2 regions of the Streptomyces spectabilis genome follow, and region 2 is predicted to be linked to the other one. Evidence: riboswitches for the same ligand, from Rfam matches in the RefSeq annotation. Region 2 holds a riboswitch; the other holds the start of a gene.
The links. A riboswitch is a leader RNA that binds a small molecule or an ion and turns the genes downstream of it on or off. The one in region 2 is predicted to bind glycine.

Region 1 (3,305 bases), 4.7 Mb from region 2:
ACCGCCGCCGTGCGGGATGCAGAAGGTCTTGTGCAGGTTCAGGTGCGAGACGTCGCCGCCGAAGTGGCCCGGCTTGGCGAGCCCCACCAGGGCGTTGAGGTTGGCGCCGTCGACGTACACCTGGCCGCCCGCCTCGTGCACGGCCGCGCAGATGTCGGCGACGTGCTCCTCGAACACGCCGTGCGTGGACGGGTACGTGATCATGAGCACGGCCAGCTCGTCGCGGTGCTTCTCGATCTTGGCGCGCAGGTCCTCGACGTCGATCTCGCCGTCGTCGGCGGTCTTCACCACGACGACCTTCATCCCGGCCATGACCGCGCTCGCGGCGTTGGTGCCGTGCGCGGAGGACGGGATGAGGCAGACGGTGCGCTGGTCGTCGCCGTTCGCACGGTGGTAGCCGCGCACCGCGAGCAGACCGGCCAGCTCGCCCTGGGAGCCCGCGTTCGGCTGGAGCGAGACCTTGTCGTAGCCGGTGACCTCGGCGAGACGTTCCTCCAGCTCGCGGATCAGGGTCAGATAGCCCTGCGCCTGCTGGGCGGGCGCGAAGGGGTGCAGCTGCCCGAACTCCGGCCAGGTGACGGGCTCCATCTCCGTGGTCGCGTTGAGCTTCATGGTGCAGGAGCCCAGCGGGATCATGCCGCGGTCGAGCGCGTAGTCGCGGTCGGCGAGCCGGCGCAGATAGCGCAGCATCGCGGTCTCGGAGCGGTGCTGGTGGAAGACCGGGTGCGTCAGGTAGTCGTCGGAGCGCAGCAGCCCGGCGGGCAGGCCGTCCTCGACGCTCGTGTCCAGGGCCTCCACGTCGGCCTCGACGCCGAACGCCGTCCACAGCGCGGAGAGCTGCGCGCGCGTGGTGGTCTCGTCACAGGCGAACGACACGTGGTCGGCGTCGACCGGGTGGATGTTGACCCCGCCCTCGCGCGCGGCGGCGACCACGTCGGCGGCCTTGCCGGGCACGCGCGCGGTCAGCGTGTCGAAGTACGCGCCGTGCACGATCTCGACGCCGCCGGCCTTGAGGCCCTCGGCGAGCAGCGTGGCGTAGCGGTGGGTGCGCCGGGCGATCGCCTTCAGGCCCTCGGGCCCGTGGTAGACCGCGTACATCCCGGCCATGACGGCGAGCAGCACCTGCGCGGTACAGATGTTGCTGGTCGCCTTCTCACGGCGGATGTGCTGCTCGCGGGTCTGCAGGGCCAGGCGGTAGGCCTTGTTGCCGTCGGCGTCGACGGACACGCCGACCAGGCGGCCGGGCAGGTTGCGGGCGAACTTCTCGTGCACCGCCATGTAGCCGGCGTGCGGGCCGCCGAAGCCCATCGGCACGCCGAAGCGCTGCGTGGTGCCGACCGCGATGTCGGCGCCGAGCTCGCCGGGCGAGGTGAGCAGCGTGAGCGCGAGCAGATCGGCGGCGACGGTGACGACCGCGCCGAGCTCGTGGGCCTGCTCGATGACCGGCTTGATGTCACGCACGGCACCGGAGGCACCCGGGTACTGGAGCAGTACGCCGTTGATCTCGCGCGCGGCGAGGTCGGCGGGGATGCCGTCGCTGAGGTCGGTGACGACGACCTCGACGCCGGTCGGCTCGGCCCGCGTCCGGATGACGGCCACGGTCTGCGGCAGCGCGTCGGCGTCGACGACGAACACGCCGTTCTTGACCTTGCCGACGCGCCGGGAGAGGGACATGGCCTCGGCGGCCGCGGTGCCCTCGTCGAGCAGCGAGGCGCCCGAGGTGGGCAGCCCCGTCAGCTCGGCGACGACGGTCTGGAAGTTGAGGAGCGCCTCCAGGCGCCCCTGGGAGATCTCCGGCTGGTACGGCGTGTACGCGGTGTACCAGGAGGGGTTCTCCATCACGTTCCGCAGGATCACCGGCGGCGTGAACGTCCCGTAGTAGCCGAGCCCGATCATCGAGTCGAGCACCTGGTTGCGGTCGGCGAGGGAGCGCAGCTCGGCCAGGACCTCGGCCTCAGTACGCGCGCCGGGCAGCTCCAGGGCTTCGGCGTTCTTGATCACATCCGGCACGGCGGCGGCCGTGAGCTCGTCCAAGGAGCCGTACCCGACCTGGGCGAGCATCTTGGCGCGGGCTTCTGCATCGGGTCCGATGTGCCGCTGCTCGAACGGAATTCCCTGCTCCAGCTGTACGAGCGGAGTGCGAGGGGTGGCTGTCATTGCGGAGGCCTCCTGGTCTGACACGACCTGCGAGGGGCACCACGGCGCGGGTACCCGGACGGCCTCCCCCTCTGTCATCTCAACCTGAGAGCTTCACAGGCCCGCCAAGGCGGTCCTGCTTTCACCGTCGGTGAGGAAGGGTTCCGAGCGTGCCCGCCCGACGCCCGCCCTGCTTTCCAGAGTGGCCTCGTCCGTGCGGTACAGGGGCCTGAGAGATTCCGGGGAGGAGTTGCTCCTTCGGCGCCTCCGGTGCTGCCACCGAAGAGCTCTCCCGCACGGGGTCAACAGCCGTTTGCCAGCCTACCAGCGCGGTCCGTGGCCGATCCCTCGAGTGGCCGCCCGTCCCGATGTGCTCTTTCGTAGTGGTGACGACCGAAAACCGGATGAGCCCGGATGACTTGCGACCAATTGGAGGGAACGTGCAGACGGATATCGATCCCCGCAATCTCATCGGCCGCAAGGCGTTCGACCGCGACGGCACCAAGATCGGCACGGTCGACGAGATCTACCTCGACGACGCCACCGGCGCCCCGGAGTGGGCGGCCATACGCACCGGTCTGTTCAGCCGCGACGCGTTCGTCCCCCTTGAGCCCAGCGAGCTGGTCAAGGACGGAACCCTGCGCGTCCCCTTCGAACGCGCCCTGATCAAGGACGCCCCGGACTTCGGCGTGGGCCGTCACCTCTCCCCCGAGCAGGAGCTCCAGCTCTACCGCCACTACGGCCTGGACGTGGCACCTCCGCCCCCGCCGGACCACGACTTCGGCCACCGGGCGGACGGGCCGGGCACCTGACGCCTCCCCGCACGAAGTCCTCCCCCGGCTACCCTGCCGCCCCTCCCGCCAGCGGCACCGCGCCCCCGGGGGCCTCCCCGTCCTTTGCCACCACCAACGGCAGCGGATCCGAAGCTTCCAGCTCCGGGTCGTCCGTACGGAACGTCCGCACCCGCCCCGGCGCCGAATCCGGGGTCTCGAACCGCACGGTCACCCGCCCCAGACCACTGCCCTGTACCCATCCGGGCCCGTACACCGCGTGCCGTACGTCGTGCCCAGAGGGCCACCGCCGCTCGGCGGGCGCCACCGGCTCCCCGGCCGCTTCCCCGGCCCCGGATCCCGCGTGGGCCCCGCCCTCGTCGCCCGCGGGCTCCACCG
Region 2 (3,305 bases):
GACCGCCGGGAGCTGGGCGAAGACGACGTCGCCGAGCGCGTTGGCCGCGAACTCGGTGATGCCGACCGTCGCCACACCGTCCTCGGTGGCCGACAGCCACTCGTGCTCCTTGCTGTAACGCAGCTGCTGGGGGTTGCTCATGGCGTGAATTCTCCTGTACGCGGGCGTGTGCTGATGAACGCGGGGATGTGCAGTCTTACGGAGTGAGACGGGACGGGCGGGACGCCGGGGGACGGACCGGACCCGGCGCGTCCGTGCGATCGGTCCCTGTGATCAGTTCCGGCGCGGGGCGCGCGTCACTTCTGCCGCTTGTAGAACGGCAGCGCCACGACCTCGTAGGGCTCGTGGGTGCCGCGGATGTCCACGCCCACCCCTGCCGTGCCGGGCTCGGCGTGGCCCGGGTCGACGTACGCCATCGCGATCGGCTTGCCGAGCGTCGGCGACGGGGCGCCGGAGGTGACCTGGCCGATGACCTGGCCGTCCGCCACGACGTCCATGCCCGCGCGCGGGACCCGGCGGCCCTCGGCGATCAGACCGACGAGCTTGCGCGGCGGCGCGGTCGCGGCGCGCTCGGCGGCGGCCTTGAGGGCGTCGTGGCCCACGAAGTCGTCGGCGTGCGTCGTCTTGTCGAACTTCACGACCCGGCCGAGGCCCGCGTCGAAGGGGGTGAGGGACGTCGTCAGCTCGTTGCCGTACAGCGGCATGCCCGCCTCCAGGCGGAGCGTGTCGCGGCAGGACAGGCCGCATGGCGTGAGCCCGACGGGGGTACCCGCGTCCGTGAGCGCCTGCCACAGCTTCTCGGCGTACTCGGGGCGCACGAACAGCTCGAAGCCGTCCTCGCCGGTGTAGCCCGTGCGGGCGATCAGGGCGGGCACGCCCGCCACGGTGCCCGGCAGGCCCGCGTAGTACTTCAGGCCGTCCAGGTCGGCGTCCGTGAGGGACTTCAGGATGCCGGGGGACTCCGGGCCCTGCACGGCGATCAGGGCGTAGGCGTCGCGGTCGTCGCGGACCTCGGCGTCGAAGCCCGGGGCGCGCTCGGTGAGGGCGTCCAGGACGGTCTGGGCGTTGGAGGCGTTGGCCACGACCATGTACTCGGTCTCGGCCAGGCGATAGACGATCAGGTCGTCCAGGATGCCGCCGTCCTGCTGACAGATCATGGTGTAGCGGGCGCGGCCCACGGAGACGGAGCCGATGTTGCCCACGAGCGCGAAGTTCAGCAGGTCCACGGCCTGGGTGCCGCGCACGGTGATCTCGCCCATGTGGGAGAGGTCGAAGAGGCCGGCCTTGGTGCGCACGGCGTTGTGCTCGTCGCGCTCGCTGCCGTACCGCAGCGGCATGTCCCAGCCCGCGAAGTCGGTCATGGTGGCGCCCAGCGACCGGTGCAGGGCGTCGAGGGCGGTCTGACGTGGGGCGCGTGCGGTCTGACTCATCAGTACTGGCTCCAGGGCATGACGGGCGAGGTCGGTCCTCCCCATCTGTCATAAACCTGAGAGGTTCACCATGCCCCGCGCGTATAACGGAGCATGACTTGCACCTTGGGTGGAGCCGTCCCGCCGGCCGACCTGGTCGCGCTCGTCGGGGGAGTGGCTCGCTTTTCAGATGTGCCTCGCCCGCGCGGTACGGGGCCTGAGAGATTCAAGGGAGGAACTTGCTCCTTCGGCGCCCCGCGACGCTCACGCGTCACCGGGGACTCTCCCGCGCGGATTCAAGCGGCCGGTATGGAGTTGGCGCGCACATCATTGCACGCGCCCCCGCTTCACAACAGCCGCAACCAGGGAGTCCCCCGGTGTCGTCTTCGTAGGGCATTACCGTCTCTTTACACTCGACGGAGAAGTACTGGGGATGAGTGACGTGACGAGCATGGGGAGGCCGATCACGGTGCGCAGGAGCAGTGCTTACGCGACGACCACGGGTGTCTCGCTGCCCAAGGCGGGAGCCGTGCTGCCCGGTGCGGGCGTCGCGCTGCCCCCGCAGCCGGGCGCCCCCGCGGGCCCGGCGCGCGAGGCCGCCACCGGTTCCCCGCGGGCCGTGGTGCGCGACCTCAGGGGCCGCGCCGGGCGCGGCCCGCGCCGTCTGGTGTTCTCCGCCGGTGACGTCGTCGTGGTCTCCGGGCTCCCCGGCAGCGGCAAGTCCACGCTCATGCGGCGCGCCGTGGCGGGCCCGCGGGTGGACTCCCAGGACACCCGCGACCGCTGGGCGGCCCGCGTGCCGCGCCGGATCCCGTACGCGCTCTACCGCCCCCTGGTCCGCGTCGCGCACTACGCGCACCTGCTCCGGACGCTGCGCGCCGGCACCGGCGTCGTCGTCCACGACTGCGGTACGCAGCCCTGGGTGCGCCGCTGGCTCGCCCGCGCGGCCGCCCGGCGCGGCGCCACGCTGCACCTGCTCCTCCTCGACGTGCCCGCGCCGGTCGCCCTCGACGGCCAGCGCGCCCGGGGTCGCGGCGTCTCGCGGTACGCCTTCGCCCGGCACCGCAGGACGGTCGGCCGCCTGGTCCGGGCCGCCGAGAGCGGAGAGCTGCCGCGCGGCTGCGGCTCGGCGGTGCTGCTCGACCGCCGGGCGGCGGGGGAGCTGCGCGACCTCGGCTTCGAGGGCGAAGGCGGGTAGGCCGCGGCCCGCGCGGCGGACGGCGTTAGGGTCGGGCCGCAGAACAGCACGGAGAGCAGGGGTCGAGACAGATGGCATTTCCGGGGGACGTACCGGCACAGGCGCACGCCCATCCGCACGGCGGCTGGCCCGCGAACGAACTGGAGCAGGTGCTCGCCGCCTCGCTCGGCGCCCCGCCGTCCGAGGCGACGGGCGCCCGCATGGTCGAGGTGCTCGGCCGCAGCGCGCTGTGGATCCCGCTGCCGAACGGGGGCGGCCCCGAGAGCGGCACGCTCGACCTGCCGACGCTGGAGCTGGACGGACAGGCGTACGTGCCCGTCTTCACCTCCGAGCAGGAGTTCCGGCAGGCCACCGAGGGGCGGATGAGCTGCGCGGTGGCGCCCGCGGTGGAGTTCGCGCGCGGCCTGGCGCCCGAGCTCGGCATCGCGCTCAACCCGGAGGGCACGGTGGCGGTGCCGCTGCCGCCCGCCGCGGTGGCCGCGCTGTGCCAGGTGGGGCGGACGGAGCTGGACGGGCCCACGAGCGGCGGCCGGGTGCGGCTCTTCGAGCCGGACTGGCAGGACGACCCGGTGGACTTCCTGTCCGCCGCGGCCCGGGAGTTCGAGGCGACCGGCGCGGTGCTCAGCGCGCGGCGCTGTCTCGCCACCGTCGAGGACGAGGCACCCACCCTCTTCATCGGCGTCGAGCTGTCCTCCTGG

Region 1: linked by a shared signal. The riboswitch ahead of gcvP (aminomethyl-transferring glycine dehydrogenase) and the one ahead of gcvT (glycine cleavage system aminomethyltransferase GcvT) in region 2 are both predicted to bind glycine.

Annotation. Positions count from the first base shown of each region.
Region 1 is NZ_CP023690.1:1,913,780-1,917,084, forward strand. It holds gene gcvP (aminomethyl-transferring glycine dehydrogenase) at 1-2,157, opposite strand, end outside; glycine riboswitch at 2,344-2,441, opposite strand; gene CP982_RS08080 (PRC-barrel domain-containing protein) at 2,577-2,948, shown strand; gene CP982_RS08085 (DNA polymerase IV) at 2,977-3,305, opposite strand, start outside.
Region 2 is NZ_CP023690.1:6,609,537-6,612,841, forward strand. It holds gene gcvH (glycine cleavage system protein GcvH) at 1-141, opposite strand, end outside; gene gcvT (glycine cleavage system aminomethyltransferase GcvT) at 297-1,430, opposite strand; glycine riboswitch at 1,606-1,708, opposite strand; gene CP982_RS29135 (AAA family ATPase) at 1,843-2,607, shown strand; gene CP982_RS29140 (enhanced serine sensitivity protein SseB) at 2,679-3,305, shown strand, end outside.